2 regions of the Streptomyces sp. NRRL S-920 genome follow, and region 2 is predicted to be linked to the other one. Evidence: predicted binding sites of a transcription regulator. Region 2 holds the regulator's gene; the other holds the start of a gene.
What was found. The regulator HrcA, encoded in region 2, represses chaperone genes, less so after heat shock. The targets are predictions, from matches to a motif close to TTNGCACTCNGNNNNNCNGAGTGCNAA.
Positions count from the first base shown of each region.

Region 1 (15,894 bases), on a different contig from region 2:
CGGGGATGGACCAGGGTGGGCGGGGCCGCCCGCGCAGGTGGCCGGTGGCTTGGGCGAGCCCGTCGCAGCCCGTGTCGGCCAGGTGCAGCGGTCGCAGTACGTGCGTCTGGAGCGCGCTCGCGTAGTCGGTGCTCGCCCGTTCGGCAAGGAGGTGGCCGAGGAGGCCCATGCCGAAGTTGGAGTACCCGACACGGGTGCCCGGCCGGTGGCGGACGCGGCTGCGGGCCAGGGAGTCGAGCAGCCGGTCGGGTGTGTAGTGCGCGTAGGGATTGCTGTACCAGGACCGTGCCCCGGCGGGCAGCAGGCCGGGTGGCAGCCTGGGCAGTCCGGCGGTGTGGGTGGCCAGGTGCTCCAGGGTGATGGCCGCCCCGTGCGGGCCGCGCGGGAGGGCCCACGCGGGCACGCAGCGGCTGAGCGGCTCGCCGAGCCGGACGGCGCCACGGCCCGCCATCTCGGCGAGCAGCAGCACGGTGAACGTCTTGGTCACCGAACCGACTTCGAAGCGTGTCGCCTCACCGACCGGCTGGGTCCTCGTCCGGTCCGTGAATCCCTGGCACACCGTGAGAGAGTCTCCACCGGTGTACGCGGCGACGGCGACGCCCGCGTCGGGGCCGGCCGACCGGGCGACCAGGCGAAGGCGCTCGGTCAGCGAGGCGGGCTCGGGCTCGGACGCGGACTCAGCGGGGGGACACATCGCCGCTGCGGGCCTGCGCGAGGGTGCCGGCCACGACGGTCACGACCCCGGTGTGCTGGTGGTCCCGGAACGCCTGCTCCGGTTCGTCGCTGACCGGCTTCCCGTCACGGGGCACAAGACCGTCGGCGTGCTGGACGGTCGCCAGCCGCTGCCAGACGTCGAGGTGGTGGCCGGGGCGGGGCAGACAGGCGTCGACGATGAGGAGTTCCACGACGAGGTCCCATTCCTCGATCTCGGCCCAGATGTCGATCCACACCGGTAGCCAGCACTCCAGGTAGGCGACCACGTCAGCGGGAAGGGCATGGGGCAGTCCGCCCCAGTCGGTGACGTGGAAGACGGTGTGGGTCATGCAGTAGGCGGTCATCCAGTCGATGGCCCACGGCTCGGGGAGCCTGCCCAGCCATGTCGCCGCCAGCAGACCCGGCCAATCAGCGCTTCCTCCGAAGCCTGCGATACGAAGGGCGTTGACGATCGCAAGCCGCCGGTTCGGCACCAGCTCGACACCTTGATGGGTGCGGAGGCCTGACAGGTGTTCGAGGAGGGCGTCGAGCCGCTCGTGCCGGTGGCCGCCCCGGGTGAAGTGCGTGTACAGCTCCAGCGGGTCGGCCATCAGCGGATGCCGCAGCTGCCGCTCGTAGAGCAGATCCCCCTGCCGCAATTGCGTCCAGGCGAAGTCCAGCAACTCGCGCGCCGCTTGCTCGTCACCGGGCGGGGCAACGCTGCCCTCACGCAGGAGGAGGCCGGCGGCCAGGGCGGTCTCGCCCAGCGACTTGTAGTAGCCGTCCGGGTCGGCCATGTCGGCCGTTTCCGGGGAAGGGAAGGCTCCGTAAGGGCGGTTGCGGTGCAGCCAGCCCAGGGCCCGTCCGGTGACCCGGCCGACCACGTCGGTCCCCACCGGGAGTTCGTCCGTCATCGTGTCCCCTCCCGCCGCGTCCGCGTCCTCAGCAGACGCGCGATCCTGACGTCGAGCGACAGGCGCGCGTCCACGGAGCCGCACAGTTCCAGGTGCCGCAGCACCGCCTCGACGTTCAACTGCTCGACGGCGGCGCCGTTATCGGCGAGCGCCGTCCAGCGGACCAGACGGGCGGCCGTGCGGTAGTCGCGCCGGAGCATCGCGCGGGCGACACCGCGACCCAGGTCCGCGGCCCGCGTCCGGGCCTGGTCGACGAGGGGCCCGCACACGCCGGGCAGCGCGCAGGAGGCCACTTGTGCCATGTGCTGGGCCCAGGGCCGCCAGTGCTCCTCCGGCCGGAGGAAGGCGTCGACGTCCACACCGTCGTCGACAGCCACGCCGTCTCCGCTGACGGCTCCCTCCACCCGGTGCAGGAGACTGGTGGTCACACGGTCGAGACTCGTGGTCTCGGCCGTGCCCCCGGCGTCGAGCGGGTAATGGGCGAGCGCCGTGGCGATCACCTCACGATCGGCCGGGTCGATGCGCCGCGAACCGAACAGCGCGGGCGCCAGGACGTCCGGGCCCAGTACGCGTACGGCGGCCAGGGCCGTCCGTCTGTCGGGGGCCCCTCGTACGTAGTCGGCGAGCGCCGCACCGCTGTCCGGGGTCTCCAGACAGCGGTGCAGACGCCCGGCCAGGTCATCGGCCGCGCGGGCGTAGTCCTCCCTGAGCGCGGTGTCCTGGTGTGGCACGATCACCCTCCCCTGTGGCGCGGCCGGACGACTCTGTGCATCAAGGGGCTGTCTACTTCCCGCGCTTCTCGCGCGGTTCCTTCGGCTCACCGGGCGGGCTCACGAGGAGGACGACGATCGTGTTCGTCGCCGGTGCGTAGACCGGCGCCGCGCTGAAAGGCGCCTCGGTCTCGGCCATCAGGGCCGCGACGGTGGTCGTCTCGGCCGCTGTGGCCGCCGGAATGGTTTGGGGAGTGAGGAGTTGGGTGGACATGTGTGCCGCCTCCTGTTGTGGGGGGCCGGTGCCACATCCGTCGCAGGCCTGACGCCTCACCTTGCGGACGGAGTGGGACGGCGTTGAGGACCGGCGCCGAACTGCGGCCGGTCTCACCAGGGTTTGCCCGCCGCCCCGTGCCTCACCTGTCCGCCAGCCCTTCTTCGCCCGAAAAGGTGACATGTGCCCGGCAAACGTGCCAGGCGAGTGCGCCGGTTCACGGCAGGCACCGTTTTCCCCGCCGGTTCACGGCAGGCGCCCTTCCCAGTTGACCTGCCGCACCTTCGCCCGCAGCACCTCCCCCGACGGCGCCTCGCCCACCGACGCCGGTGGACAGTCCCACTCGCGGCCGCCGCCGATCGGCCTGAGTTGTACGAGGCCTCCCTCGCATCCCATGACCTCACCCACACTGCCGTCCCGATGGTCCAAGGCGTACGTCCCCGTCTCCGGCACGCTCGGGTCGTCGTTCATCGCGCCCCCTCCAGGACCGCCACCAGCCGCAGCGCGGTGTCGAGGTTGCAGCGCCCCAGCTCCACCAGGGGCAGCGCGCCCTCGTCGGCGGCGCTCATCGGGTCCATCCGCAGCGACGGCAACGTGACGCCGACCTCTTTGAGGACCGCCCTCAACTGCCGTACGGCCTCCTCCGCCGCCCGCATTCGTTCCTCCGCCGTGAGCGCCATGTGCTTCGCCTTTCACACCGAGTGTTGTCGTTACCTCACACAGAGTGGCCGGATGTCAGTAGCCTGAGAAGCATTGGCGTCCCAACAACCCCCCGTGTCCAATGGAGGAGTTGCCTCATGGCCCGACCCAAAGACCTCGACCCCTCCTCGAACCCCCGAGCGCTCCTCGGCTGCGAACTGCGCCACGCCCGCGAACAGGCGGGCCTCAGCCAGGAGGCGCTGGGGGCGCCGATCTTCGTGAGCGGTTCGTTCATCGGCCAGTTGGAGGCGGGGACGCGGCGGATGCATCTGGAGTACGCGAAGCATTTCGACGCGGTCTTCGGCACGGATGGCTTCTTCGAGCGCAACTGCGAGGCGGTCAGCAAGTCGAAGTACCCGGATCACTTCGCGGAGGCGGCGGAGGCGGAGGCCGTCGCGACGGCCATCAGGCAGTACGCCACCCTGCTGATCCCGGGCTTGCTCCAGACGAAGGCGTACGCGGAGGAGGTGTTCCGCGCGTATCACCCGACGGCGACGGACGAGACGATCGATGGCCTGGTGGCGGCTCGGCTCGAACGGGCGCATCTACTTGATGACCCAACAACGCCGTTGTTCTGGGTGGTGGTTGACGAGGCCGCGCTCCAGCGGGCCGTCGGCGGCGGCGCGGTAATGGCGGAGGCCCTGCGCCACGTGTCCGCCCTTGCGCGCAAGCGCCGCATCATCGTGCAGGTACTGCCATTCAGCGCGGGCGCACACGCGGCGATGGAGGGCCACTTGAAACTGATGGAGTTCGAGGATGCGCCCCCTCTCTGCTTCGTCGAGGGACCGAGCATGGGGAAGCTCATCGACGACCCAGCCACCGTCACCCACCACACCATGATGTTCAACCTCCTCCAGGCAGCCGCACTCTCCCCGAAAGATTCCCTGGCCCTGATCGAATCGGTGGCGCAGGATTACGAGCATGGAGAACAGCATCCGTGAGTACGAGTACGACCTGAGCACCGCTACTTGGCACAAGTCCAGCTACAGCGGCGGACAAGGCGGCGACTGCCTGGAGGTCGCCACCTGGCGCAAGTCCAGCTACAGCGGAGGCAGCGGCGGCGACTGCCTGGAAGTCGCCGAGACCTGGCGCAAGTCCACCCACAGTGGAGGCGAGGGCGGCAACTGCCTAGAGGTTGCTGACGGGCACCCCGAGATCGTGCCCGTCCGTGACTCCAAGGACCCCGAGGGCCAACCCCTCGTATTCCGCGCCGCAAGCTGGTCCGCGTTCATCGCGGACGTCAAGCGCGGCTGAACTCACCCCGCGAGAAGCCTCCCCGCGGCGACCGCCGCCCCGTCGGCACGCACCGTGCCGGCGACGGCGGTCGCCCGGGAACGCGTCCCGGCGGACAGGGCGGCCCCCAGCGCGACCGACAGGGAGTCGAAGGCCGGGGACGCCGCGCCGATGCCGAGGTCGGCCACCCGGTCGGCCCAGTACGGCTGGTCCGCGCCCTGGGGGACCACCACCTGAGGCACCCCGGCCAAGGCGGCGACCGTCGTCGTGCCCGCGCTGCCGTGGTGCACGACGGCGGCCACCCGGCGGAACAGCTCCCGCTGATTGACCTCGCCGACGACGAAACAGTCCCCGACGCCGTCGACGGGGGCCAGCCCGCCCCAGCCCCGCGACAGGACGACCCGCCGCCCCTGCGCGCGAACCGCGTCGATCGCGGCGCGGGAGACGGCCTTCGGATCACTCAGCGGCGTACTGCCGAAGCCGACGTACACGGGCGGAGCCCCGTCCTCCAGGAACCCCACCAGATCATCAGGGAGCGGCCGTTCGTCGGCCCTCACCCAGGCGCCGGTCTGCACCACGTCCAGGCCCGTCGGCCGCCATGGGGACAGAACGGGATCCGTGGCCAGCCAGGGCTGCTCGCTGAAGGCGTAGTCGCGGACGCCGGTCACCGGGGGCAGACCAGCCGCATCCCGCCGGGAGTTGAGCATTTCGCCGAACATCGTGTCGGCGATCTCGGCGTCCCGGTCCCACAGCGCCTGGTTGTCGGTCACGCCCGGCGGCAGCGGCTGTCCGCGCCGCGCGGGCGGACGGCGGTGCGGCGAGGGCAGGACGACGGGCTGATGGCTCGCGTGTACGTAACGAATACCGAGCTTCTCGGCGACGGACCGCGCCCCGGCGGTGACCGGCAGCGGCCCGGTGGCCACCAGCACGTCACACCCCTCGGCGACGGCACCGACCGTCTCGAACTGGGCATCCATCAACTCGGCCACACGCTCCGCGAGGCCCGCCGCGGACCCGGGCGCCACCGACGCCACCAACGGGCTCACCGGCCGCCCGACCGGCACGGCCTCCACCCCGACCTCCCGCAGCCGCCCCGCGAACTCCCCGTCGGGCGGCGCGCAGACGCGGACCTCGGCCCCCCTCTCCCGCAACCGCGCCGCAAGCACGGCTATCGGTTCGACACTCCCCCGCGACCCGTACGTCGACAACACGACACGCATCCCACAACCCCCACTTGCGCTGGCACCGATACCGGCTTTAGTGGGGGATTGTGCCAACCTCCCCGCATCAAGACATCGCGCAGCAGCAGGCGGCCATCACCCGACTGCTGCGCCAGCACCTCCACCAGCCCCTGGGCGGCGACCAGTTCATCAAGGGCGTCCTGCCCGCGCCGCCCGCCCTCGCCGTCATCCGTGTCGTCACGGGCCCCTGCGACGCCATCCCCGACGAGTGCACGGTCTGGGAGCTTCCCCTGCGCGTCGCGGACTCCGAGGAGACGTACGGGCCTCACGACATCCTCGGCTTCCTGCGCGCCCTGCACACGGGCACCCACATCTACTCCACCAGCCGCATCCGCACCCTGATGGGCATGCCCTTGTTCCAGGCCGACGTGACCACGCTCTAGACGCATGGCTTCGCGACAGACTTCCGCCCCTTCCCCGCGCCCCGAGGCCCCGCCCCGCACCCCGAGTTGGCCGACGCGCCGCCGGGGCGTCCCCCTCGCGCCGGCCGCCGCCGACGAGCCGTGCCTGGCCGGCGCCGCGAGCCCCCTCCCGCCCCACCCGTAAACGGCCGAACCCGCCCTGTCCGAAAGGGCCCCGGCCGACTGTCGGCAGCCGACGCACGTACCCAAGATGGCGCCGAACGGCACCAGCACCGGTGGACCGACCCGAGGGGACCCTCCATGACCGACCCCAACCACCCCGACGCCCTCACCGAAGCCGACGCCCGGCGTATCTCCGAGGCCTTCGGAGCCGCCGCCCGCGTCATCCTCGCCCCGGGGCCGCGGCAGGCCCGGGAGGCGCCCGCCGCCGCGCCCGAGCCGGACGACGAGTGGGCGCTGCCCGAGGGGCGGGCCTGGGTGTACCTCGCCGACCGGGCGCGCGGGCTGACCCGGCCCGTCATCCTCGGCGACGGGTTCGCCTCGGGTCCGAGCGACCTCGACTACTCCTGGGAGATCCTGGAGCGCGGCCCGTACCCGTTCGTCGGCGAACTGCGCCGCCGCGGCTACGACGTCGTCCTGCTCGGCTTCGACGATCGCGGCGCGTCCATCCTCGACAACGCCAAGGTCGCGCGGGCCGCCATCCGCGAGGCCATCGCGCGGCGCGACGGCGACCACCCGCTGACCGTCGGCGGCTTCAGCATGGGCGGCCTCGTCACCCGCTACGCGCTCGCCAAAATGGAACACGACGGCGGCCCGGACAACGACCACCAGACCGCCCTGTACTTCTCCTACGACAGTCCGCACCGCGGCGCCTGGATCCCGCTCGCCCTCCAGTCGTTCGCGCACTACATCCGGCGCCTCAACGCGGCCTTCTCGGAGCAGATCAACAGCCCGGCCGCCCGCCAGCTGCTGTGGCAGCACATCACCGAGTGGGACGACAGCCCCGAGACGGACAAGGAGCGCGGCACGTTCCTCGCCGAGCTGGAGCGCGTCGGCGGCTGGCCGAAGCGGCCCAAGAAGATCGGCGTGGCCAACGGCGTACGCATCGGGCAGAGCAACGGCGTCCGGCCGGGCGAGAAGGCCTTCCACGGCAAGGGCCTCGCCATCACCGGCACCCACCTGCACACCCAGTCCGTCGGCGAGGACCAACTCGTCGCCCAGCTGCGGGTCGTGACCCTGCGCAAGCCCCGCATCCGCACCTCGGGGATCCCCGAGATCGACGGCGCCCCCGGCGGCACCCTGGAGGGCTTCGGCATCCTCGCCGACGAGCTGAACAAGATCCCCGCACTCATCGGACTCGGCTCCCAGGCCGACGTCCGCGCCCACTGCTTCGTCCCGACCGTCAGCGCGATCGCCCTGCGCGACATCGACACCCACGAGAAGCTGTACGAACCGATCACGGCCGCCGAGGACGAACTGAGCGAACTGGACGAGTTCCGCTGCGCCTCGAAGAACGAGGGCCACACCCTGGTCACCGAGGAACTCTGCGCCTGGATCATGGACCGGCTGCCGTAGCCGGAGCGCGCCGGAAAACGCCCGAGGGCGGCACCCCTTCCGGAGAAGGAGTGCCGCCCTCGGTACGTCAGGACAGTGATCAACCAGAGGTCGATCAGAAGTCCATGTCACCGCCCGGCATGCCGCCGCCGGCCGGGGCAGCGCCCGCCTTCTCCGGCTTGTCGGCGATGACGGCCTCGGTGGTGAGGAACAGCGCGGCGATGGACGCGGCGTTCTGAAGGGCGGAGCGCGTGACCTTCGCCGGGTCGAGGATGCCCTCGGCGATCATGTCGACGTATTCACCCGTCGCGGCGTTCAGGCCGTGGCCGACGGTCAGGTTGCGCACCTTCTCGACGACGACACCGCCCTCGAGGCCGGCGTTGACCGCGATCTGCTTCAGCGGGGCCTCCAGGGCCAGCTTCACAGCGGCGGCACCCGTGGCCTCGTCGCCTTCCAGCTCAAGCTTCTCGAAGACGGCGGAGGCCTGGATGAGGGCCACGCCACCACCGGCGACGATGCCCTCCTCGACGGCCGCCTTCGCGTTGCGAACGGCGTCCTCGATGCGGTGCTTGCGCTCCTTCAGCTCGACCTCGGTCGCGGCACCGGCCTTGATGACGGCCACGCCGCCCGCGAGCTTCGCCAGGCGCTCCTGGAGCTTCTCGCGGTCGTAGTCCGAGTCGCTGTTCTCGATCTCGGCGCGGATCTGGTTGACGCGGCCCTGGACCTGGTCGCTGTCACCGGCGCCGTCGACGATGGTCGTCTCGTCCTTGGTGATGACGACCTTGCGGGCGCGGCCGAGCAGGTCGAGACCGGCGTTCTCCAGCTTGAGGCCGACCTCCTCGGAGATGACGGTGCCACCGGTGAGGATGGCGATGTCGCCGAGCATGGCCTTGCGGCGGTCACCGAAGCCCGGGGCCTTGACGGCGACGGACTTGAAGGTGCCACGGATCTTGTTGACGACGAGCGTGGACAGCGCCTCGCCCTCGACGTCCTCCGCGATGATCAGCAGCGGCTTGCCCGACTGCATGACCTTCTCCAGCAGCGGAAGGAGGTCCTTCACGTTGGAGATCTTGGAGTTGACGATCAGGATGTACGGGTCGTCGAGCGACGCCTCCATACGCTCCATGTCGGTGGCGAAGTACGCCGAGATGTAGCCCTTGTCGAAGCGCATACCCTCGGTGAGCTCCAGCTCCAGACCGAAGGTCTGGGACTCCTCGACGGTGATGACGCCTTCCTTGCCGACCTTGTCCATGGCCTCGGCGATCAGCTCGCCGATCTGAGTGTCGGCGGCGGAGATGGAGGCCGTCGAAGCGATCTGCTCCTTGGTCTCGACATCCTTCGCCTGCTCAAGGAGGGCACCGGAGACAGCCTCGACGGCCTTCTCGATGCCGCGCTTGAGGGCCATCGGGTTGGCACCGGCGGCCACGTTGCGCAGACCCTCGCGCACCAGGGCCTGGGCCAGGACGGTCGCGGTCGTCGTGCCGTCACCGGCGACGTCGTCCGTCTTCTTCGCGACCTCCTTGACCAGCTCGGCGCCGATCTTCTCGTACGGGTCCTCGAGCTCGATCTCCTTGGCGATGGACACACCATCGTTGGTGATCGTGGGGGCGCCCCACTTCTTCTCGAGGACGACGTTGCGACCCTTGGGGCCCAGGGTCACCTTGACGGCGTCGGCGAGCTGGTTCATGCCGCGCTCGAGGCCGCGCCGTGCCTCCTCGTCGAACGCGATGATCTTGGCCATGTGAAGTGGTCCTCCCGGACAGGGGTGGCATGCTCCGGATCGACGTCAGTGCCCGCGACGGACGGCCTGCAAACCTTGTGGTTCCTTGCCCCACTCGGCCTGCGGACCTCACCGGCCCGATCCAAGTTCTGTCACTCTCACTGGGAGAGTGCTAAGCCCAATGATTAGCACTCGACCCCTGCGAGTGCAAGCGCCTCTCCCGGATCCCGCCGGGCGCTCCGGTCCTACCCGCGGGCGCGCGGGCGCACACGAGGGGCCCGTACCCCCATGGGATACGAGCCCCTCGCGATGCTTGCTTCGGTGGTCGGTCGCGCCGAGCTAGACGGCGAGCTTGACCATGTCCGCCTGCGGACCCTTCTGGCCCTGCGAGATCTCGAACTCGACTCGCTGACCTTCTTCAAGGGTGCGGTAACCGTCCATCTGGATCGCGCTGTAGTGGACGAAAACATCCGCACCACCGTCGACCGCGATGAAGCCGTACCCCTTCTCCGCGTTGAACCACTTGACGGTGCCCTGAGCCATGCCTAACTCCCCTATTACTGGCCCTTGCACAGACCCGCACTTCGCGGACCCGGGTCAGACCTCACCCCCCACTGGTTGGGGGTGTGCGCCGGAACGCGTCGACCGCCGCTGAATGTATCTGTCCAACTGCCCTCTGCAACAGGTCAATCGGACGAGAATTCTGAGCAGCCGCGAACGGGAATATGCGGAGAATTCGCCAGAAGCCGGGGCAAGTCGGGCCCGACAAATGGCACATGCGGCTCAAAAGGGTGGCTCGCTTTGGCTGCTTCTTGTCGAACCGGGGCCGAGTTCGTATATGCGCTCGGCACAAACGGAGAAGCGCCTTTCCCAACTGTACCGCGCTCAACCATCCAGAATTGCCCCCTCCGTTTGTCTTCCGGAGGGGGCAATTCTGGTTACGCAGGAAAGTTGCGGAAATAGATCATCCGCCGGTAGATCATCCGCCGGCGACCGCCGGAATGATCGAGACGCCGGCGCCGTCCGGGGTGGCCGTCTCCAGGCCCTGCTCGAAGCGGACGTCGTCGTCGTTCACGTACACGTTGACGAAGCGCCGCAGCTTGCCCTGGTCGTCCAGGACGCGGGCGGCGATGCCGGTGTGGTTCTTCTCCAGATCGGCGATGACCTCACCGAGGGTGCTCCCCTCGGCGGCGACCTCGGCCTTGCCGCCGGTGTAGGTGCGCAGGATGGTGGGGATACGAACGTTCACGCTCATGGGGTTCACCTCAGAAATACGGGGATGGGGGCGCCCCGTCAGGGGCGCGGGGAACTGCGCGACCAGCCACAGCCGTCCCGCAGGGAAGCAACAACCTCAGTTGGCGAGCCCCGCGGAGCGGAACGCCTCAAGGCTCGGCTTGATGGTCGCGGTGGCCTGCGACGTCTCAGCGACAGCGTCCAGCGTCTTCAGACCGTCCCCGGTGTTGAGCACGACCGTGGTGAGGGACGGATCGAGCAGCCCCGCCTCGACGAGCTTCTTGGTGACGCCCACCGTCACACCGCCCGCGGTCTCCGCGAAGATGCCCTCGGTCCGCGCGAGGAGCTTGATCGCGTCGACGACCTGCTCGTCGTTCACGTCCTCCACGGCCCCGCCCGTGCGCCGCGCGATGTCGAGCACGTACGGCCCGTCCGCGGGATTACCGATCGCGAGCGACTTCGCGATGGTGTTCGGCTTCTGCGGGCGCACGACGTCGTGACCGGCCTTGAAGGCGGCCGACACCGGCGAGCAGCCTTCCGCCTGGGCGCCGAAGATCTTGTAGGGCTTATCGGCCACGAGGCCGAGCGCGATCAGCTCCTTCAGACCCTTGTCGATCTTCGTGAGCTGTGAGCCCGAGGCGATCGGGATGACGAGCTGATCCGGCAGCTCCCACCCCAGCTGCTCGCAGATCTCGTACGCGAGGGTCTTGGAACCCTCGCCGTAGTACGGCCGAAGATTGACGTTGACGAAGCCCCAGCCCTCGCCCAGCGGGTCGCCGATCAGCTCGGAGCAGAAGCGGTTCACGTCGTCGTAGTTGCCCTCGATGCCGACGAGTTCACCGCCGTAGACCGCGGCCATGACGACCTTGCCCTGCTCCAGGTCGTGCGGGATGAACACGCAGGACCTGAAGCCGGCGCGGGCGGCGGCGGCGCCGACGGCGCCCGCGAGGTTGCCGGTGGAGGAGCAGGAGAGGGTGGTGAAGCCGAAGGCCCTGGCCGCTTCGAGCGCCTGCGCGACGACGCGGTCCTTGAAGGAGTGCGTGGGGTTTCCGGAGTCGTCCTTGACGAACAACTTGCCCTGTTCGACGCCGAGTTCACGCGCGAGGTTGTCGGCCTTGACGAGCTGGGTCCAGCCGGGGTTCAGGTTCGGCTTGTCGGCGACGTCGGCGGGGACGGGCAGGAGCGGGGCGTAGCGCCAGATGTTGGCGGGGCCCGCCTCGATCCGCTTGCGCAGGGCTTCCGGGTCGCCGAGGGGAAGGTCGTACGCGACTTCGAGGGGTCCGAAACACTCGGCGCAGGCGAAGATCGGGCCGAGCGGGAACTTGGTGCCGCATTCCCGGCAGGAGAGTCCTGAGGCGGGACCGAGGTCTACGGAAGAGGTGGTGCTTTCGGTGGCGACGGTCTGCACAGCCATGGAGGCGAGGCCCTTTCTCCTCATCTTCCCCGCGGCGCATCTCGCCGCGAGACGGAATTGGCACCTTCCCCACCGTGACCTCGCGGTCGGCGGGAGGGTTGCCGGGGCTTCAACGGGCCGTATCCCTCTGCCCCTCTGGATGAGCGGTATTCGATTGTGGGTTTCAGTTGTTGATCTCACGCGGCGGTGACCCCGACATGCGATGGTCACCGGCGTTGTTCAAGACTGTAACCGAAGCCCCGGACCCTTGAGATAGTCGTCCGAACCGCGAGATGGATCACATACGGGAGGACTCCGACCGTGCTGGAAGAGGCCGAGCGCTGGCTGAGCAGGCGTTCCTGGTCGGTCGCCGACCGCCCGCTGGACCGGCTGGCCGCGGCCAAGCGCGCGTCCGGCGCGTCGGTGAGCGTCGTGCTGCCCGCGCTGGACGAGCAGGAGACGGTCGGCGCGATCGTCGCCGAGATCCGCCGCGAGCTGGTCGAGAAGGTCTCGCTGGTCGACGAGCTGGTGGTGATCGACTCCGGTTCCTCGGACCGGACGGCCGAGGTGGCCCGGGAGGCGGGCGCCAAGGTGGTGCACCGGGACGAGATCCTGCCGCGCATCGCGCCGCTGCCCGGCAAGGGCGAGGTGCTGTGGCGCTCGCTGCTGGTGACGAGCGGTGACATCGTCGCGTTCGTCGACGCGGACCTGAGGGAGTTCTCCGCGGACTTCGTCTCGGGGATCGTGGGCCCGCTCCTGACCGATCCCGACGTGGCCTTCGTGAAGGCGATGTACGACCGTCCGCTCGGCGAGGCCACCGGCCAGGGCGGCCGGGTCACCGAGCTGATGGCGCGCCCGCTGTTGAACATGCACTGGCCGCTGCTCGCCGGGTTCGTCCAGCCGCTGGGCGGCGAGTACGCGGCCCGCAGGTCCCTCCTGGAGCGGCTGCCGTTCCCCGTCGGGTACGGCGTGGAGCTGGGCCTGCTCGTCGACGCGCTGCACACGGCCGGCCTGGACGCGCTGGCGCAGGTGGACGTCGGCGTGCGCAAGCACCGCCACCAGGACGGGCAGGCGCTCGGGCGGATGGCGGCGGCGATCTACCGGACGGCTCAGGTGCGGCTCGCGCGCGGACACCTCGTACGCCCGGAGCTGACGCAGTTCGAGCGGGGGGAGCGGGGCTTCGTGCCGCGGACGTACGCGGTGGACACGGAGGAGCGGCCGCCGATGACGGGTATCGCGGAGTACGCGCACCGACGCGTGGCGTGACCGGCCCCGGTCGTACGTTTGCCCGGCCCCGGGACGGGCTACGTTTTGCCACATGGTGTCCGAGCCCCGAACAGCAGCAGCGCAGGTACTCGTCGCGTCCAACCGCGGCCCCGTCTCGTACTCCGTGGGGAAGGACGGGGAGCTGACCGCCAGGCGCGGCGGCGGCGGTCTCGTCTCCGGGCTGAGCGCCATCGGTGACTCCCCCGACGACCCCGCCGCCCTGTGGGTGTGCGCGGCGCTCGGCGAGGGCGACCGGGAGGCGGTGCGGCGCGGCGTCGGCGAGCCGGGCGTGCGGATGCTCGACATCGACGCGGGCTCGCACGAGGGCGTGCACGCGGCGGCGTACAACGGCGTCGCCAACTCGGTCCTGTGGTTCGTCCACCACATGCTGTACCAGACGCCGCTGGAACCGGCGTTCGGCCCGGAGTTCCGCGCGCAGTGGGAGGCGTACGAGACGTACAACCGGGCGTTCGCCGAGGCGCTGGCCGCGGAGGCCGCGCCCGGGGCCTCGGTCATCGTGCAGGACTACCACCTGACGCTGGTGCCCGGGATGCTCCGCGAGCTGCGCGACGACGTGAAAATCGGCCACTTCTCGCACACCCCGTGGGCGCCGGCCGACTATTTCCGGATGCTGCCGGACGACGTGGCCGAGCAGGTGCTGCGCGGGATGCTCGGCGCCGACCGGCTCGGGTTCCTCACCGGGCGGTGGGCGGACGCGTTCACGGAGTGCTGTGTGCGGCTGCTCGGCGGGACGTCGGGGACGCGGATCGGGGTGCACGGCCTCGGTGCCGACGCGGACTTCCTGCGGGAGCGTTCGCGGCGGGACGACGTCGAGGAGCGGATGGCGACGCTGCGGGAGCAGATCGGCGAGGGCCGCAGGGCGATCGTGCGGGTGGACAGGACGGAGCTGTCCAAGAACATCGTGCGGGGCATGCTGGCCTACCGCGAGCTGCTGGAGACCCGCCCCGAGTGGCGCGAGCGGGTCGTCCACGTCGCCTTCGCCTACCCCTCGCGGCAGGACCTCGCGGTGTACCGGGAGTACACCGCGGAGGTCTCACGGGTCGCCGAGGAGATCAACTCCACGTACGGGACGCCGGGCTGGACGCCGGTGCTCCTGCACGTCGACGACGACTTCGCGCGCTCGCTCGCGGCCTACCGGCTCGCGGACGTGGCGCTGGTCAACCCCATCCGGGACGGCATGAACCTCGTCGCGAAGGAGGTGCCCGTCGTCTCCGACGAGGGGTGCGCGCTGGTGCTCTCGCGGGAGGCGGGGGCGTTCGAGGAGCTGGGCGAGGACGCGATTCCGGTCAACCCCTACGACGTATCGGCCACGGCCGCCGCGCTGCACGCGGGGCTTTCCATGCCGGTCGGGGAGCGCGCCGAGCGGACCAAGCGGCTCGCCGCGGCGGCTACGGCGTTGCCGCCCGCGCAGTGGTTCCTTGAGCAGTTGCACGCGTTGACCGGCGATCGTCCCTAGACCGCCGCTCCGCGGCGGGTGCTCTCCCACCCACCCACCCGTTTGCCCCGAACTGTCAGGTCACGTGTCCCGCGAGGGAGTTGAGGAGAGCCACCACTCCCCCGGGGCCGTCCACCACCAGGTCCGCGCGGTCCGCCAGCTCCGCGACCTCCGCGCTGCCGCTGCACACCAGCAGGCCCGCCATGCCGTCCGAGCGGAGCTTCTCCACGGCGGCGAAGGCGGGCAGGTCGCCCAGGTCGTCGCCGGCGTAGAGCACGGACTCGGCGCCGACCTCCCGCAGGTACGCGGCGAGGGCCACGCCCTTGTCCATGCCCGGCGGGCGCAGCTCCAGGACCATGCGGCCCGGCTCGACGATCAGACCGTGCCGGTGCGCCAGCTCGGCGAGCGGTGCGCGCAGCGCGTCGAAGGCGGCCTGCGGGTCCCGCGCGCGGCGCGTGTGGACCGCCACCGCGCGGCCCTTCTCCTCTATCCAGGTGCCGCGCCAGGCGTCGATCGCGTCGAGGAACCCGGGAAGTTCGGCGCGCACGGCGGCGACCCCGGGGTGCGGCTCGGCCGCCTGGACGGTGCCGGTGACCGCGTCCCAGCGCTCGGCGCCGTAGTGCCCGAGGACCACGAGGTGTTCGAGGCCCGGCACGCCCGCGAAGCCGCCGTAGCGCACGGCGACGCCCGCCGGGCGGCCCGTGACCACGGCGACGGACCGCAGGCGCGGGGCGAGCGCGGCGAGCGCGGGCACGGCGTCCGGGTGGGCGCGGGCCTGCTCGGGGTCGGGCACGATCGCGGCGAGCGTGCCGTCGAAGTCGAGGGCCACGACGGACCGGTCGGGCCGCGCGAGAAGCGCGGCGAGGCCGTCCCGCCCGGCGGACGTCACGGGTTCGGGCAGGCCGGGACGTCCGGCCCGGTCGGGCTGTGCGTACGTAGGGTCACCCATGGGCCCGACCTTAACCGCGTCAGCGCTCTTCGCGCCGTGACTCCCTTACCCGGCGCAGCCGATTGACCGTAATCGGGTCGTGCGCGAGGGCGCGGGGGTCGTCGAGGAGGGCGTTCAGGAGCTGGTAGTAGCGCACGGGCACCATGCCCAGCTCCTCGCGGACGGCACGTTCCTTGGCCCCCGGGCCGGGCCAGGAG
Region 1 covers NZ_JODF01000058.1:20,778-36,671, reverse strand. The annotation lists gene IG54_RS0130170 (serine hydrolase domain-containing protein) at 1-694, opposite strand, end outside; gene IG54_RS0130165 (DUF6895 family protein) at 678-1,607, opposite strand; gene IG54_RS0130160 (hypothetical protein) at 1,604-2,338, opposite strand; gene IG54_RS0130155 (hypothetical protein) at 2,391-2,591, opposite strand; gene IG54_RS0130150 (hypothetical protein) at 2,838-3,062, opposite strand; gene IG54_RS0130145 (hypothetical protein) at 3,059-3,271, opposite strand; gene IG54_RS0130140 (helix-turn-helix domain-containing protein) at 3,389-4,231, shown strand; gene IG54_RS0130135 (DUF397 domain-containing protein) at 4,212-4,544, shown strand; gene IG54_RS0130130 (glycosyltransferase) at 4,547-5,743, opposite strand; gene IG54_RS0130125 (hypothetical protein) at 5,794-6,147, shown strand; gene IG54_RS0130120 (esterase/lipase family protein) at 6,427-7,701, shown strand; gene groL (chaperonin GroEL) at 7,796-9,421, opposite strand; gene IG54_RS0130110 (cold-shock protein) at 9,740-9,943, opposite strand; gene IG54_RS0130105 (ubiquitin-like small modifier protein 1) at 10,380-10,655, opposite strand; gene thrC (threonine synthase) at 10,752-12,047, opposite strand; SAM riboswitch class I at 12,065-12,193, opposite strand; gene IG54_RS0130095 (glucosyl-3-phosphoglycerate synthase) at 12,348-13,292, shown strand; gene IG54_RS0130090 (alpha,alpha-trehalose-phosphate synthase (UDP-forming)) at 13,345-14,769, shown strand; gene otsB (trehalose-phosphatase) at 14,825-15,697, opposite strand; gene IG54_RS0130080 (DUF3263 domain-containing protein) at 15,717-15,894, opposite strand, start outside.
Region 1: groL (chaperonin GroEL) is a predicted target of HrcA. The motif match lies at 9,550-9,576, and genes of this name have one in related genera.

Region 2 (15,894 bases):
CTCCACGCCCTCCAGGATCTGCTGGACCTCGCGCAGGCCGCTCTTGGTGCCGCCCGGCAGGTCGACCTGGGTGACGTCACCGGTGATGACGATCTTGGAGTCGAAGCCGAGGCGGGTGAGGAACATCTTCATCTGCTCGGCGCTGGTGTTCTGCGCCTCGTCGAGGATGATGAACGCGTCGTTCAGCGTGCGGCCGCGCATGTACGCGAGCGGGGCGACCTCGATCGTGCCCGCCGCCATCAGGCGCGGGATCGAGTCCGGGTCGAGCATGTCGTGCAGCGCGTCGTAGAGCGGGCGGAGGTAGGGGTCGATCTTCTCGTACAGGGTGCCGGGCAGGAAGCCGAGGCGCTCGCCCGCCTCGACCGCGGGCCGGGTCAGGATGATGCGGTTGACCTGCTTGGACTGGAGGGCCTGGACGGCCTTGGCCATGGCCAGGTACGTCTTGCCCGTGCCCGCGGGGCCGATTCCGAAGACGATGGTGTGCTTGTCGATCGCGTCGACGTACCGCTTCTGGTTCAGCGTCTTGGGGCGGATGGTGCGGCCGCGGGAGGAGAGGATGTTCTGCGTGAGGACCTCGGCGGGGGTCTCCTCCGCGCCGCTGCCGCTCTCGTCCGCCCTCAGCATGGCGATCGAGCGTTCCACTGCGTCCTCCGTCATCGGCTGACCGGTGCGGAGCACCAGCATCATCTGGTCGAACAGGCGCTGGATGAGGGCGACTTCGTGGGCCGCGCCCACGGCGCTGATCTCGTTGCCCCGGACGTGGATGTCGGCCCCCGGGAAGGCCTTCTCGATCACCCGCAGCAGGGCGTCGCCCGAACCGAGGACGGTCACCATCGGGTGCTTCGCCGGAACGGCGAAGTGGGCGCGCGCCTGGTCCTGTGCGGCGGTGTGAGTTGTCGGTGTCTGAGTCATGGGCCGGCTCTGAAGGCCTGCTCATCCTCCTCGTACGGGGCTGGGGGGCCGCGTGAACCTTGCACTGCCAAGGGTACGACGCGGCACTGACAGAGCCGTAGGGCTTTTCTCTGCCGTCCGGGCTACGCGGCGCCATCCTGGGCTACGCGGATCGGAAGCCGATCGTCGGTACCGCCCTGCGCAGGGGCCAGGGGCGGCTCGCCGCCGGGAGCAGGGCCTCCAGGAAGCTGTACCGCCGCAGCGCCGCCGGATCCTGCTCGTCGAACTCCCGTACGCGCCGCCACCACGCCCCCACCTCGGCCCACCCGGGCGCGGACAGGGATCCGCCGAACTCCTGTACGGAGAGCGCCGCGGTGAGTCCGGCGAACGCCAGCCGGTCGGCCAGCGGCCAGTCCGCCAGCGTCCCGGTGACGAAGCCCGCCACGAAGACGTCCCCGGCCCCGGTGGGATCCAGCGCCTCCACCTCGATCGCGGGCACCTCCGCGGTCTCCCCGGTCCGCCCGTCCACCGCGTACGCACCGTCCGCACCGAGGGTCACCACGGCGAGCGGCACATGCTCGGTCAGCGCCCGCGCGGCCGCCCGCGGGCACGACGTACGGGTGTAGCGCATCGCCTCTTCCGCGTTCGGCAGGAACGCCTCGCAGTGCGCCAGGTCGGGCAGTGCCGCGAGGTCCCAGCGGCCGGTGTCGTCCCAGCCCACGTCGGCGAAGATCCGCGTACCGCTGCGGGCGGCCCGCGCGATCCAGGGCGCGTGCGTGCCGGGCGTCAGCGAGGCGATGGCGGCACGCGCGCGTGGCGGGCAGGAGGGGGCGCCGCCGTCCGGCGCGTCGGCGTCCGGCGGCGGCTCGTGGCCGTGGCTGACCATGGTCCGCTCGCCCTCGTACGCCATGGAGACGGTCACCGGGGTGTGCCAGCCGGGCACGGTCCTCGACGAGGTGAGGTCGATGCCCTCGCCCCCTTCGAGGGTGTCCCAGCAGTACTCCCCGTAGTGGTCGTCGCCGAAGGCGGCGGCCAGTGAGGTGTGCAGGCCGAGCCGGGCGAGCGCGGTCGCCATGTTGGCGACGCCGCCAGGACTGGACCCCATGCCGCGCGCCCAGGACTCGGTCCCGCGCACCGGCGCGGAGTCCAGGCCGGTGAAGATGATGTCGAGGAAGACCGTGCCGGTGAGGTAGACATCGCAGTCCGGGTCGCCGGCTCTGCGGGCCGCCTTCAGCGGGTCGACGGTGGGCTGTACGGGTACGACCATGCAGGCAACGTAACGGACGATCCCCACCGGGGGCCGGGCTTACCGGCGTGCCGCCGCGTCAGCGCCCCGTCTCCCCGAGCAGCGCGGCGCTAAAGCTCGGCCTCGATCAGGTCCGCCGCCCGCGAGGCACCTCCCTCGCCCCGCACCTCCGCCCTCAGCCGCGCGCAGCGCTCCGCGACTTCGGGATCCGAGGTCAGCTCCAGGAGCGCCGCCCGTAGCGCGTCCGCCGTGGCGTCCGCGGTGTCGATCCTGCGGGCGACGCCCAGTTGCACCAGCCGGTCCGCGTTCAGCGGCTGCTCGGCCCCCTGTGGCACGGCGATCATCGGGACCCCGCAGAAGAGCCCCTCGGAGCTGCTCCCCATGCCCGCGTGGGTGACGAACGCGTCGGCCTGCTCCAGGACGGCCAACTGCGGTACCCAGGAACGCACTTCGATGTTGGCGGGGATGTCTCCCAGCTCGACCGGGTCCACGTGCCTGCCGACCTGGAGGACGACATGCCAACCCGCGAGCCCCCCGAAGGCGGCCACGCACCGCCGGTAGAACGCGGGTTGGTCGGTGTACGCCGAGCCGAGCGAGACCAGCAGCACCTTCTCGGCGCCCGCCGGACGCGTCCAGCTCCCCTGCCGCGCGAGCCGGTCCCCGAGGCAGGGCCCGACGAAGTCGACGTGCGGGCCGACCGTCTCGGCGTGCGGCTGCATGGCCCGCGGGATCGTGGCCAGCGCCCGCGGCGGTACGCCGGAGAACCGGCCGACGTCGAGCGTGGTGGCCCCGCACCCGGCGAGCCAGTCCTTGAAGCGGGCCTCCAGGGCAGCGGCCCCCGGCAGCCGCGCGAGGGCCGCGCCGATGTCCTCCTGGTAGCCGCCCCAGGCCACATAGGTCGGCGACAGCTGCACGAGCGGCCGCCCCTGGGCCTCGGCGAGCGCACGGGCGACGTACGCGCCGACGTCGTAGAGGTAGAGGTCCGCGGGGTCGTCGTCGTACGCCGCGCGCAGCCGCGGGAGCACCGCCATCGCGTCGTCGAGGAAGAGCGCGCCGACCTCGATGGGGTCGTCGGGCCAGATGTTGTCGCGGTGCGGGAGCGTCGAGTCGTACGGGACGAGTTCGGCGCCGGTGGGCTCGATCAGGTGGGCGGCGGCCGGGTCGTTGGCGTACGTGACGCGGTGGCCGCGTGCGGCCAGCTCACGGACGATCTCCAGGCTGGGCAGCACATGGCTGACCATCGGGACGCCGATCATGGCGATATGGGCACGGCGGCGGGCGGGGCCACGGGATGGCATGAGGGATCCTTCGGCGACAGAAAGCTACGGATGCGGACACGGCGGGCCGCCGCCTCGGCCCCGAAGGGCGGGCGGGGCCACGGGAGGCCGTGTCAGCCGTAGATCTGCGCGATGGTGTCCATGCCGGGACCGTAGCCCCGGGCCCGTCGGTCAGTCGAACGAATAAGCCTCGACCTCGGCGAGGTAGCGCGCCCGCAGCGCCTCGTCGGCGGCGTCCCGGTCGAGGAAGGCCGCCTCGAAGGAGTTCCGCGCCAGGGTGCGCAGCCGCTCCTGGTCGATGCCGAGCGCCTCGCGGACGGCGTGGAAGGTGTCGTCGACGTACCCGCCGAAGTAGGCGGGGTCGTCGGAGTTGACCGTGCACATCAGTCCGGCGTCCATCATCCGCGCCAGCGGGTGCTCCTCAAGTACGTCGATGGCGCGCAGCCGGACGTTCGACAGCGGGCACAGGGTGAGCGGCACCCGCTCGCGGACCAGGCGCTCGACCAGCTCCGGGTCCTCCATGCAGCGCAGCCCGTGGTCGATGCGCTCGACGCGCAGCAGGTCCAGGGAGTCGGTGATGTAGGCGGGCGGGCCCTCCTCGCCGGCGTGGGCGACGAGCCGCAGGCCCAGCGCGGCGGCGGCCTCGTACACCTCCTTGAACTTGGCCGGCGGGTGGCCGACCTCCGCCGAGTCGAGGCCGACGCCGATGATCCGGTCGAGGTACGGCTCGGCGGCCCGCAGGGTCTCCATCGCGGACTCGGCGGACTGGTCGCGCAGGAAGCACATGATGAGCCGGGTGGAGACGCCGTGCCGCTCCTCGCTCCGGTCCAGCGCGCGGGCCAGGCCCTCGATGACGGTGGCGAGGGGCACGCCGCGCGCGATGTGCGCCTGGGGGTCGAAGAAGATCTCCGCGTGCCGTACGCCCTGGGCGGCGGCGCGCGCGAGGTAGGCGTCGGCGAGGTCCTCGAAGTCGGCCTCGGTGCGCAGCACGGCCATCAGGCCGTAGTAGAGGTCGAGGAAGGACTGGAGGTCGTCGAAGAGGTAGGCCTTGCGCAGCTCCTCGGTGTCGGCGTAGGGCAGTTCGACGCCGTTGCGCGCGGCGAGTTCGAAGGCGAGTTCGGGTTCGAGGGTGCCTTCGATGTGGAGGTGGAGTTCGGCCTTGGGGATCGGCATGGTGCGGTCTCGCTCGGGTCGTTCGGGTGGGGGGTTCAGGTCCGCTTGGGCAGCGGGACGCGCAACAGGTCGCGCGCGATGGTCAGTTCGCCGTCGAACCCGGCGGCGCGGGCCTGCTGTTCGTAGCACCCGGGATCGGAGTAGCGCTGGCTGAAATGCGTCAGTACGAGATGCCGCACCCCCGCGTCGACGGCGACGCGCGCCGCCTGACCGGCCGTCAAGTGGCCGTGGTCGATGGCCAGTCGCTCGTCCTCGTCGAGGAACGTCGACTCGATGACGAGCATGTCGCAGCCCTCGGCGAGCGCGTACACGCCGTCGCAGAGCCGGGTGTCCATCACAAAGGCGAACCGCTGGCCGCGCCGCACCTCGCTGACCTCTTCCAGTGTGACGCCGCCGAGGACGCCCTCCTTCTGGAGCCGCCCGACGTCGGGTCCCCTGATGCCGCGCTCGGCGAGCAGCCGGGGCAGCATGCGGCGTCCGTCCGGTTCGGTCAGGCGGTAGCCGTACGACTCGACGGGGTGGGAGAGCTTCATCGCGTCGAGGGTGTACGAGGGGGCGGCGGCCAGCGGCCCGTCGGCGGCGACCGGGGCCTCGGTGAGCGCCACGGTCTCGCGGTAGGCCGTGGCGTACCGCAGCCGGTCGAAGAAGCGCTGCCCCGAGGCCGGGAAGTGGGCGGTGACCGGGTGCGGGACCCGGTCGAGGTTGATGCGCTGGATCACCCCGGCGAGGCCGAGGGAGTGGTCGCCGTGGAAGTGCGTCACGCAGATGCGGTGCAGGTCGTGGGCGGCGACCCCGGCGCGCAGCATCTGCCGCTGCGTGCCCTCGCCGGGGTCGAAGAGGATGCCCTGGCCGTCCCAGAGCAGGACGTAGCCGTTGTGGTTGCGATGCCGGGTCGGGACCTGGCTGGCGGTGCCGAGCACCACCAGTTCACGTGCGGACAAGAGGTGGTGGCCCCGCTATCCGGGAGGCCACTGGAGGCCGCGGCCGCCCAGGACGTGCGCGTGCGCGTGGAAGACGGTCTGACCGGCGCCCGCACCGGTGTTGAAGACGATGCGGTAGCTCTCCGCGCCCTCCTCGGCGGCGACCGCCTGGGCCTCCCGCAGCACGTCCGCGGCGATCTGCGGCTCGGCGGCGGCCAGCGCGGCGGCGTCGGGGTGGTGCGCCTTGGGGATCACCAGGACGTGGGTCGGTGCCTGGGGGTTGATGTCGCGGAAGGCGATGGTCGTCTCGGTCTCCCGCACCACGGTCGCCGGCACCTCACCCACGGCGATCTTGCAGAACAAGCAGTCGCTTCGCGCTTCGCCCGCCATGGGTCCGGCCTCCTCGTGAACAGTGATCGGTACGCACGGAATGCTATCCCTCGCCGCGGCGCGGGGCCTATGGCGCCCCGGGGAGGTCCGGCGCCGTCTTGGCGGGGTTCTCCGCGAGGACGGCGAGCGCGATCCGCACGGCCTCGTCCAACTGCGGGTCGCGGCCCGCCGCGTAGTCGTCCGGGGTGGTCACGACCTCGACGTCGGGGGCGACGCCGTGGTTCTCGACGCCCCATCCGGGGCCCTCCATCCAGAACGCGTACTTCGGCTGGGTCACCAGCGTCCCGTCGACCAGGTGGTAGCGGCTGTCGATGCCGACGACGCCGCCCCAGGTGCGGGTGCCGACGACGGGGCCGATGCCGAGCGCCCTGATCGCGGCGTTGACGATGTCGCCGTCGGACCCGGAGAACTCGTTGGCGACGGCGACGACGGGGCCGCGCGGCGCGTCCAGGGGGTAGCTGAGGGGCCGTGAGCCGCGGGGCAGGTCCCAGCCGACGACGCGGCGTGCCAGCTTCTCCACGACGAGCTGCGAGGTGTGCCCGCCGCCGTTCTCGCGGACGTCCACGACCAGGCCCTCGCGGGCGACCTCGACGCGCAGGTCGCGGTGGATCTGGGCCCAGCCGGGCGCCTGCATGTCGGGGACGTGGAGGTAGCCGAGGCGGCCGCCCGAGCGCTCGTGGACATGGCGCCGCCGGTCGGCGACCCAGGCGTGATAGCGCAGGGGCTCCTCGTCGTCGACGGGGACCACCACGGCGTGCCGCGGGTCTCCGCCGCCCGACGGCGAGACGGTCAGTTCGACGGGCTTGCCCGCGGTGCCGACGAGGAGCGGCCCGGGGCCCGTGACGGGGTCGACGGGCCGGCCGTTGACCTCGATCACCGCGTCCCCCGGGCGGACCGCGACGCCGGGGGCCGCGAGCGGCGACTGCGCGGCGGGGTCGGAGGTCTCCGAGGGGAGGATGTGGTCGATGCGCCACTGGCCGTCGGCGCCGCGCGAGAGGTCGGCGCCGAGGAGGCCCTGGCGGTGGACGGAGCCGCCGCCCCCGCCGGGGGTGACGTACGCGTGCGAGGTGCCCAGTTCGCCCTGGACCTCCCAGAGCAGGTCGACGAGGTCGTCGTGGGTGGCGACGCGGTCGAGCACCGGGCGGTAGCGCTCCAGTACGGCGTCCCAGTCGACGCCGCCCATGTCGGGCCGCCAGAAGTTGTCCCGCATGAGGCGGCCCGCCTCCTCGTACATCTGGCGCCACTCGGCGGCCGGGTCGACGGTGTGGCGGATCCGGGAGAGGTCGACGGTGATGTTCGACTCGCTGTCCTCGTCGCCGGAGGCCCGCCGGTCGCTGGGCACCACCTTCAGCTTGCCGTCCGTCCACAGCAGGACCCGCTTGCCGTCGCCGCTCACCGCGAAGTGGTCGGCGTCGGCGGCCAGTTCCTCCACGTGGCGCTGGGCGAGGTCGTAGCGCTCCAGCTCGCTGTGCGGCTCCGGGTCGGCGGGGGTGGCCCGGGAGGCGCCGAGCACGCCGCGCACCGGGTGGCGCAGCCAGAGCAGGCCGTCCTTGGCGGCGCGCAGCGTGGTGTAGCGGGCGGCCTCGACGGGGAAGGGGACGATGCGGTCGGCGAGCCCGTCGAAGTCGATGCGGGTGACGGGCGCGCCCTCGCTGTCGGGTGTCTCGGCGCCGGGGCTGTCCTGCCCCTCGAAGGGCCTGCCGTGCCGCTGCGGCCCGAAGGGGGAGGGGGTGGCCGCGGCGAGGGTGATCAGGTAGGGCCGTGAGCCCCCGACGAAGGCGAGATCGAACACGTGCTCGTCGTAGACCGGGTCGAAGGCGCGGGCCGACAGGAACGCGAGGTGCTTGCCGTCGAGGGTGAACGCGGGCGCGTAGTCACGGAAGCGCAATGGGGTCGCCTCGGACACCGACAGGTCGGCGGTGTTGGCGAGTCTGAGCTGGCGCAGCGGGCGCGGGCCGGGGTGGGACCAGGCGAGCCAGGCGGAGTCGGGTGAGAAGACGAGCCCGGTGACCTCGCCGTCCGCGCTGCGGTCGACCTCGCGGACCTCGCCGCTCTCCCGCTCGACGAGCAGGACGCGCCCGTCGTGCGAGGCGACGGCGGCGCGGCCGCCGTCCGGTGACATGGCGAGCGAGAGGACCCGGCCGAGCTGTCCCGCGGCGAGCCTGCGGGGGGTCGCGCCGGGCGCGGGGCCGGTGGCGGGGGCGAATTCCAGCGCCTCGTCGCCCTCGGCGTCGGTCACCCACACCACGTGCTCCTCACCGGCCACGCGGAAGGTGCGGGGCAGCCGGGCGCGCACCCCCGGCGTGGCGGCGAGCGCGCGGGCGGGCCCCTCGCGGTGGGTGATCCAGTGCACGGAGCCGCGCACGGATACGGCGCTGCCGCGGCCGGTGTGGTCGGGCGCGGCGGCCCCGAACCAGCGGGCGGCGGACACGGGGTGCGGCTGGAGGTCGGCGCGCTGGCCGCCGAGGCGGATGTCGAGGCGGCGCGGCTCGGCGCCGGACAGGTCGTTGAGGAGCCAGAGCCGACCGGCGCTCGTATAGATCACGCGGGTGCCGTCGGTGGCGGCGTGCCGGGCGTAGAAATCGTCGATGGGCGTGTGGCGGCGCAGGTCGGAGCCGTCGGGCAGCGAGGAGTACAGGGCGCCGACGTCTTCGTGGTCGGAGAGGAAGGCGATGCGGTCCCCCACCCACAGCGGGTACTCGATGTTCCCGTCGAGGTCCGCGTGCAGGCGTACGAATTCGGCGTCCGCCGCCTCGCGGATCCACAGCTTGCCCGCGGTGCCGCCGCGGTACCGCTTCCACCAGGCGGCCTCGCGGCCCATGGGGGCGGAGAGCAGCAGGACCTGCCCGTCGGGGCCGTGCGCGGCGTCGCCGACCAGGCCGTAGGGCAGGGTGGCCGCGGGGCCGCCGTCCAGCGGCACGGCCCGCGCCCAGCTGCGGCGCAGGGAGGCCTGGCCCGCCGCGCTGACGGCGAGGACCTGCCCGTCCGGGGTCCAGCCGCGCACGCCCGTCTTCCATGTGCCCCAGTACGTCAGCCTCTTGGCGGGGCCGCCGTCGACGGGCGCGATGTGCACCTCGGGTGCCCCGTCGCGGGTGGACGTCCAGGCGACGGTCGTGCCGTCCGGGGAGAAGCGGGGGTGGTTCACGGGCATGTTGTCGGCGCTCACCCGCCAGGCGCGGCCCCCGTCGAGGGGGGCGACCCAGACGTCGTCCTCAGCCGTGAAGGCGGTCAACTCGCCGTGGATGTGCGGATACCGGAGGTACGCAGTCTGAGTCACACCACCCAGCCTAGGCAGGCAGCGGGCGGCCCGGCAGCGGTTTGGATCACTTCGTCCCCGGCCGCCCGCCGGTGCCCGCCGGTCACTTCCCCGGGGCGCAGTCGCAGGTCGCGGGCGGCGGCGGGGTGACGGTCACCGTGACGGTGGTGGTGGGGCCGGGCTCCGGCTCGTCGTGGGAGGGCGGCGGGGAACCGGACGGCGGGGAGGGCTTGCCGTCGCCGTCGCCGTCGTCCGCCCCGCAGTTGCCGAGGACGTCGACCTGGAACCACTCCTTGCCCTCGACCTTGGCGGTGAGGTTGCCGCGTACGCACTTGCCGTCGACGACGGCGCGCACCTTGCCCGTGATGGTGATGTCCTTGCCGCCCTCGGACTCGCCCTGGCAGTCCACCTCGACGACGGACTCGGGCGTCGGAGCGCCGCTCTTGGGCGTCACCCGGTCCTGGTAGCGGGCCGTGCAGCTGAGCCACGCCACGTCGAGACGCTGTCGCTCCAGCGCCTTTGTGCCCATCTCGTCGACGGTGAGCGCGACCGCGGAGGTGTTCAACCCCCCGCCTACGGGCTCACACGCGCCGGCCCCCAGCGCGGCGGCGCCGACGAGCCCGACGGCGCCCAGGATGGGCCTTCGCCGTTTCCATACGTTCCGCTGCTGTAACCGCCTCAATGCCCCCATAGGCGGCAGGGTGCCACCCCGTGCGCCGGTGCGGTAGACCGCTTGCGGCCATCTGTCGACCCGCGCCCGCCGGGCGGGTGTCAGGACCAGCGGCCGGTGCGTCCGAGGAGCAGCGCGGTCGCCGCGGTCCCTGCGGTCGACGTACGCAGCACGCTGCGCCCGAGGCGGTACGGCTTGGCGCCCGCCTCGGCGAAGGCCGCCAACTCGTCCGGGGAGACGCCCCCTTCGGGCCCGACGACGAGAACGATCCGCCCGCTCGCCGGCAGTTCCGCGGTGGCCAGCGGCTCGCTGCCCTCCTCGTGCAGGACGGCCGCGAAGTCGGCGTCCGCGAGGAGGGCGGCGACCTGCTTGGTGGACGCCGCGTCCGCCACCTCCGGGAAGCGCACGCGGCGCGACTGCTTGCCCGCCTCGCGCGCGGTGGCCCGCCACTTGGCCAGCGCCTTGAGGCCGCGCTCGCCCTTCCACTGCGTGATGCAGCGCGACGCGGTCCACGGCACGACCGCGTCGACGCCGGTCTCCGTCATGGTCTCGACGGCGAGTTCACCGCGGTCGCCCTTGGGCAGCGCCTGGACGACGGTGATCCGCGGCTGCGCCTCGGGCTCCTCGGCCACGGAGCCCATCGTCACCACGAGCCGGTCCTTGCCCTCCGTCTCCAGGACCACGCACTGCGCCCACCGTCCGGCGCCGTCGGTCAGGACGACGTCCTCACCGGCGCGCAGCCGCTTCACGGAGACGGCGTGCCGCCCCTCGGGCCCATCGAGTACGTACCGTCCGCCGCCGCGCACATGCGCGTCGAACCGCTCGACGACAAACACGGGGGCGGTCACGCCGCACCGTCCCGCGTCGACGCGCCCTGGGCCTCGGCCAGTTCGGCCGCGAGGACCTCCACGAGCTGTCCGGCGGGCAGTTCCCTGGCGAGCCGGTGGCCCTGCCCGGCCCAGAGCGCCATGCCCTGCGCGTCACCGGCCTTCGCGGCGGCCTTGCGCAGGCCGCTGGTGAGGTGGTGCACCTGGGGGTAGGCGGCGGGCGCGTACGGGCCGTGCTCGCGCATGAAGCGGTTGACGAGGCCGCGCGCGGGCCGCCCGGAGAACGCCCGGGTCAGCTCGGTCCGCAGGAACATCGGATTGGTCATGGCCTGCTTGTGCAGGTGGTTGGCGCCCGACTCCGGGGTGACCAGGAACGCCGTGCCGAGCTGAGCGGCGTCCGCGCCGGCCGCGAGCACCGCGGCGATCTGCGCGCCGCGCATCAGGCCGCCCGTGGCGACGATGGGAATCTGCGCGGTCTCGCGGACCTGCGTGATGAGGGAGAGCAGCCCGATCCCGGCGCCGTCGGCCTCGGGGTTGTCCTTGTGGGTGCCCTGGTGCCCGCCCGCCTCTATGCCCTGCACGCAGACGGCGTCGGCACCGGCCCACTGGGCGGCCTGGGCCTCCTCGGGCGTGGTGACGGTGACGACGGTGACGGTGCCGACGCGCGCGAACGAGTCGAGGACGTCGCGGGTCGGGCAGCCGAAGGTGAAGGAGACGACCGGCACCGGGTCGTCGAGCAGGATCGCGAGCTTGGCGTCGTACCCGTCGTCGCGCCCGCTGTCCGGGTCGCCGAGCTGCGTCTCGTACCAGGTGGCCTCACCGGCGAGCTGGCTGCGGTACACCTCGACGGCCGCGGCGTCCGCGTACTCGGGCTGCGGCATGAAGAGATTGACGCCGAAGGGCCGCGAGGTCAGGCCCCGCACCTGCTTGACCTCCTGGTACATCCCGTCGGCGGTCTTGTACCCGGCGGCGAGGAACCCCAGCCCACCGGCCTCGGAAACGGCCGCGACCAACTGCGGACAGGAGGCACCGCCCGCCATGGGGGCCTGCACGATCGGAAGGCGACACAGCTCGGTCAACACGGAGGACATAACGGCATCGTGCCACGCCCCCACCCCCCAACCGAACCACCCCCCACAAGGGGCACGGGGGAAGCCCGTAAGGGCCGCAGGGGAAGCCCCGCAAGGGGCGCACGGGAGGCCCCGTAAGGGGCGCGGGGCTGTGACACAAGCGGCTCCGCCGCGGGGCGCGAGCAGCCCCGTAAGGGGCGCGGGGAACTGCGCGAGCAACCACAACGCCCCCGCAGAAGGCCAACAAAGCGCCCCCGGCACGGGAAGAATCCCGCCACCGGGGGCAGAGCGACACCGCCCAAGGCGCTACCGCCCGTTAAACGCATCCTTCAGCCGAGAGAAAAGCCCCTGCTGCCCCGGCTGAAACTGCCCCGTAGGCCGCTCCTCGCCCCGCAGCTGCGCAAGCTCCCGCAGCACCCGCTCCTGCTCGGGATCGAGCTTCGTCGGCGTGAGCACCTCGACGTGCACGATGAGGTCACCGCGCCCACCGCCCCGCAGATGCGTGATGCCACGCCCGTGCAGCGGGATCGACTGCCCGGACTGGGTGCCGGGGCGGATGTCGACCTCCTCCATGCCGTCGAGCGTCTTCAGCGGCACCTTCGTGCCGAGCGCCGCCGCCGTCATCGGGATGGTGACCGTGCAGTGCAGGTCGTCGCCGCGCCGCTGGAAGACGTCGTGCGGCAGCTCGTGGATCTCGACGTAGAGGTCACCGGCGGGCCCGCCACCGGGCCCGACCTCGCCCTCGCCCGCGAGCTGGATCCGCGTGCCGTTGTCCACACCGGCGGGGATCTTCACCGTCAGCGTCCGGCGCGAGCGGACGCGGCCGTCACCGGCGCACTCCGGGCACGGCGTCGGCACGACCGTGCCGAACCCCTGGCACTGCGGGCACGGCCGCGAGGTCATGACCTGGCCGAGGAAGGACCGCGTGACCTGCGACACCTCACCGCGGCCGCGGCACATGTCACACGTCTGAGCGGACGTGCCCGGCGCGGCACCCTCACCGCTACAGGTCGTACACACCACGGCGGTGTCGACCTGGATGTCCTTGGTGGTCCCGAAGGCGGCCTCGTCGAGGTCGATCTCCAGCCGGATCATGGCGTCCTGTCCGCGACGCGTGCGCGAGCGCGGTCCGCGCTGCGACGCCGTCCCGAAGAACGCGTCCATGATGTCGGAGAAGTTGCCGAAGCCACCGGCGCCGAAGCCGCCCGCGCCTCCGCCGCCCGCCTGGGACAGGGGGTCGCCGCCGAGGTCGTAGACCTGCTTCTTCTGCGGGTCCGACAACACCTCGTACGCGGCGTTGATCTCCTTGAAGCGCTCCTGAGTCTTCGGGTCCGGATTCACATCCGGGTGAAGCTCACGCGCCAGCCTCCGGAAGGCCTTCTTGATCTCGTCCTGGGAAGCGTCGCGGCGCACGCCGAGTACGGCGTAGTAGTCCGTGGCCACTTACGACTCCGCCAGGATCTGTCCGACGTAACGTGCCACTGCGCGTACTGCTCCCATCGTTCCCGGATAGTCCATGCGGGTCGGTCCGACCACGCCTAGTTTCGCGACTGCCTCGCTCCCCGAACCGTAGCCGACCGAGACCACGGAGGTGGAGCTGAGGCCCTCATGGGCGTTCTCATGACCGATCCGTACGGCCATGCCCGAATCCTGCACCTCACCAAGCAACTTGAGGAGCACGACCTGCTCCTCAAGGGCTTCGAGAACGGGCCGGATCGTGAGGGGAAAGTCATGTCCGAAGCGGGTGAGATTGGCGGTCCCGCCGATCATCAGCCGCTCCTCGGTCTCCTCGACGAGTGTTTCGAGGAGGGTGGAGAGGACCGTCGCGACCGTACCGCGGTCCTCGGTCTCGAAGCTCTCGGGCAGGTCCTGCACCAGCTGCGGCACGTCCGCGAAGCGGCGGCCCGCGACCCTGCTGTTGAGCCGCGCCCGCAGGTCCGCGAGCGACGTCTCACCGAAGGGCGCCGGACAGTCGATCATGCGCTGCTCGACCCGGCCCGTGTCCGTGATCAGTACGAGCATCAGCCGGGCCGGAGCGAGCGAGAGCAGTTCCACGTGCCGCACCGTCGACCGCGTGAGCGACGGGTACTGCACGACGGCGACCTGCCGGGTCAGCTGCGCGAGCAGCCGGACCGTGCGCCCCACCACGTCGTCGAGGTCGACGGCGCCGTCGAGGAAGTTCTGGATGGCGCGGCGCTCGGGCGCGGTCATCGGCTTGACGCCCGCGAGCTTGTCGACGAAGAGGCGGTAGCCCTTGTCCGTCGGGATGCGCCCGGCGCTGGTGTGGGGCTGGGCGATGAACCCCTCCTCCTCCAGCGCCGCCATGTCGTTGCGCACCGTGGCCGGGGAGACGCCGAGACTGTGCCGCTCGGTGAGCGCCTTGGAGCCGACCGGCTCCTCCGTCCCGACATAGTCGTGGACGATGGCGCGCAGCACTTCGAGCCTGCGTTCACTGAGCATCGCGCACACCTCCAGCCGTCATCCGTCGCGGTGGTCCCCTGCCTGGCACTCAACGCGGGTGAGTGCCAGCCTGTCAAAAGGTCAGTGTACGGCCGTCGGGTACGGCCCCGGCAAGGCCGGACGCCACCGAACCCCATCGAGCCGTCCGGGCCCGCCCGACCGGCCGTGCCGAGGCGCACCGCAGCGGCTAGCGTCACCGTATGGATGTGGAACCGGCATGGGAAGCCGCGGGCTGGGAACGGCTCGCGCCGCGGGTGGGCCGGTGCCGCCTGCCGGTGTGGGACTGCACGGCGGGGCTCGTCGTCGGCGACGACGCCGCTCTGATGATCGAGGCGGGGTCGAGCCTGGCGGAGGGCGCGGCGCTGCGGACGCGGGCCGGGGAGATCCTCGGCGGGGGCCGCCGCGTGACACATCTCGCGTTGACGCACCCGCACTTCGACCACGTCCTCGGGGCCGCGGCCTTCGCGGGGGTGGAGGTGTACGGCGCGGTGGGCATCGACACGGTGTTCGCCAGGGGCGCCGACGAGCTGCGGGCGGACGCGGTGCGGCACGGCGCGGACCCCCGGGCCGCGGCGGAGGCGGCGGACCTCCTCATCCACCCGCGCCACCTGGTGTCCGGCGAGTGGACGCTCGACCTCGGCGGCGGCGTGCAGGTCCTCCTCGCGAACGTGGGCCCCGGCCATACGGGCCACGACCTGGTGGTCCTGGTGCCCGGCGGCGACGGCGGGCGGGAGATCGTCTTCTGCGGCGACCTGGTCGAGGAGTCGGGTCAACCGCAGGCCGGTCCGGACGCGGTGCCCTCGCAGTGGCCGGCGGCGCTGGACCGGCTCCTCGGCCTGGGCGGGGAGGACGCGCGGTACGTGCCGGGGCACGGCGCGGTGGTGGACGCGGCTTTTGTCCGTGCGCAACGCGCCACACTGGCGGCTCGTTTCGGCGTGTCGTAGCGGGCGGTCCGCGCCTTCTTCCTATCGTCGGCGGAATGCGCCCACCCGTCTCCCGCCGCCACCCCGCCGAGGGCCCTTTGGGCCCGCAGCGCCGTATGTACTCCGCTGATCTCACGCCGCCGTGGAAGAAGCCGAAGCCCGTACCGGAGGTGGCGGCGGAGGCCGGCCTCGTGGTGGAGGAGCTGAGCACGGGTTTCTGCGGGGCGGTGATCCGCTGCGAGAAGACGGCGCAGGGCCCGACGGTGACGCTGGAGGACCGCTTCGGCAAGCACCGGGTCTTCCCGATGGAGCCTCGGGGTTTCCTCCTGGAGGGCAGGACGGTCACGCTCGTGCGCCCCTCGACGGCTCCGGCTTCCCCCGTACGTCCTTCTCGCACCGCGTCCGGCTCGGTGGCCGTCCCCGGGGCGCGGGCCAGGGTCGCCCGGGCCGGCCGCATCTACGTGGAGGGCCGCCACGACGCGGAGTTGGTCGAGAGAGTATGGGGTGACGACCTGCGCATCGAGGGCGTGGTCGTCGAATACCTGGAGGGCATCGACGACCTGCCCGCGATCGTCGCGGAGTTCTCCCCGGGCCCCGACGCGCGCCTCGGCGTCCTGGTGGACCACCTGGTCCCCGGCTCCAAGGAGTCCCGCATCGCGGCCCAGGTCACCGGCGCGCACGCCTTGGTGGTCGGCCACCCCTACATCGACGTGTGGGAGGCGGTGAAGCCGTCCTCGGTCGGCATCGAGGCGTGGCCCAGGGTGCCGAGGGGGCGGGACTGGAAGACGGGC
Region 2 covers NZ_JODF01000018.1:123,109-139,002, reverse strand. The annotation lists gene IG54_RS0115945 (PhoH family protein) at 1-912, opposite strand, end outside; gene IG54_RS0115940 (carbohydrate kinase family protein) at 1,055-2,158, opposite strand; gene IG54_RS0115935 (macrolide family glycosyltransferase) at 2,248-3,435, opposite strand; gene IG54_RS0115930 (adenosine deaminase) at 3,586-4,587, opposite strand; gene IG54_RS0115925 (ribonuclease Z) at 4,623-5,528, opposite strand; gene IG54_RS0115920 (histidine triad nucleotide-binding protein) at 5,544-5,897, opposite strand; gene IG54_RS0115915 (S41 family peptidase) at 5,965-9,174, opposite strand; gene IG54_RS0115910 (hypothetical protein) at 9,257-9,718, opposite strand; gene IG54_RS0115905 (16S rRNA (uracil(1498)-N(3))-methyltransferase) at 9,925-10,671, opposite strand; gene IG54_RS0115900 (nitronate monooxygenase) at 10,668-11,741, opposite strand; gene dnaJ (molecular chaperone DnaJ) at 12,027-13,163, opposite strand; gene hrcA (heat-inducible transcriptional repressor HrcA) at 13,164-14,180, opposite strand; gene IG54_RS0115885 (MBL fold metallo-hydrolase) at 14,381-15,124, shown strand; gene IG54_RS0115880 (DUF3097 domain-containing protein) at 15,160-15,894, shown strand, end outside.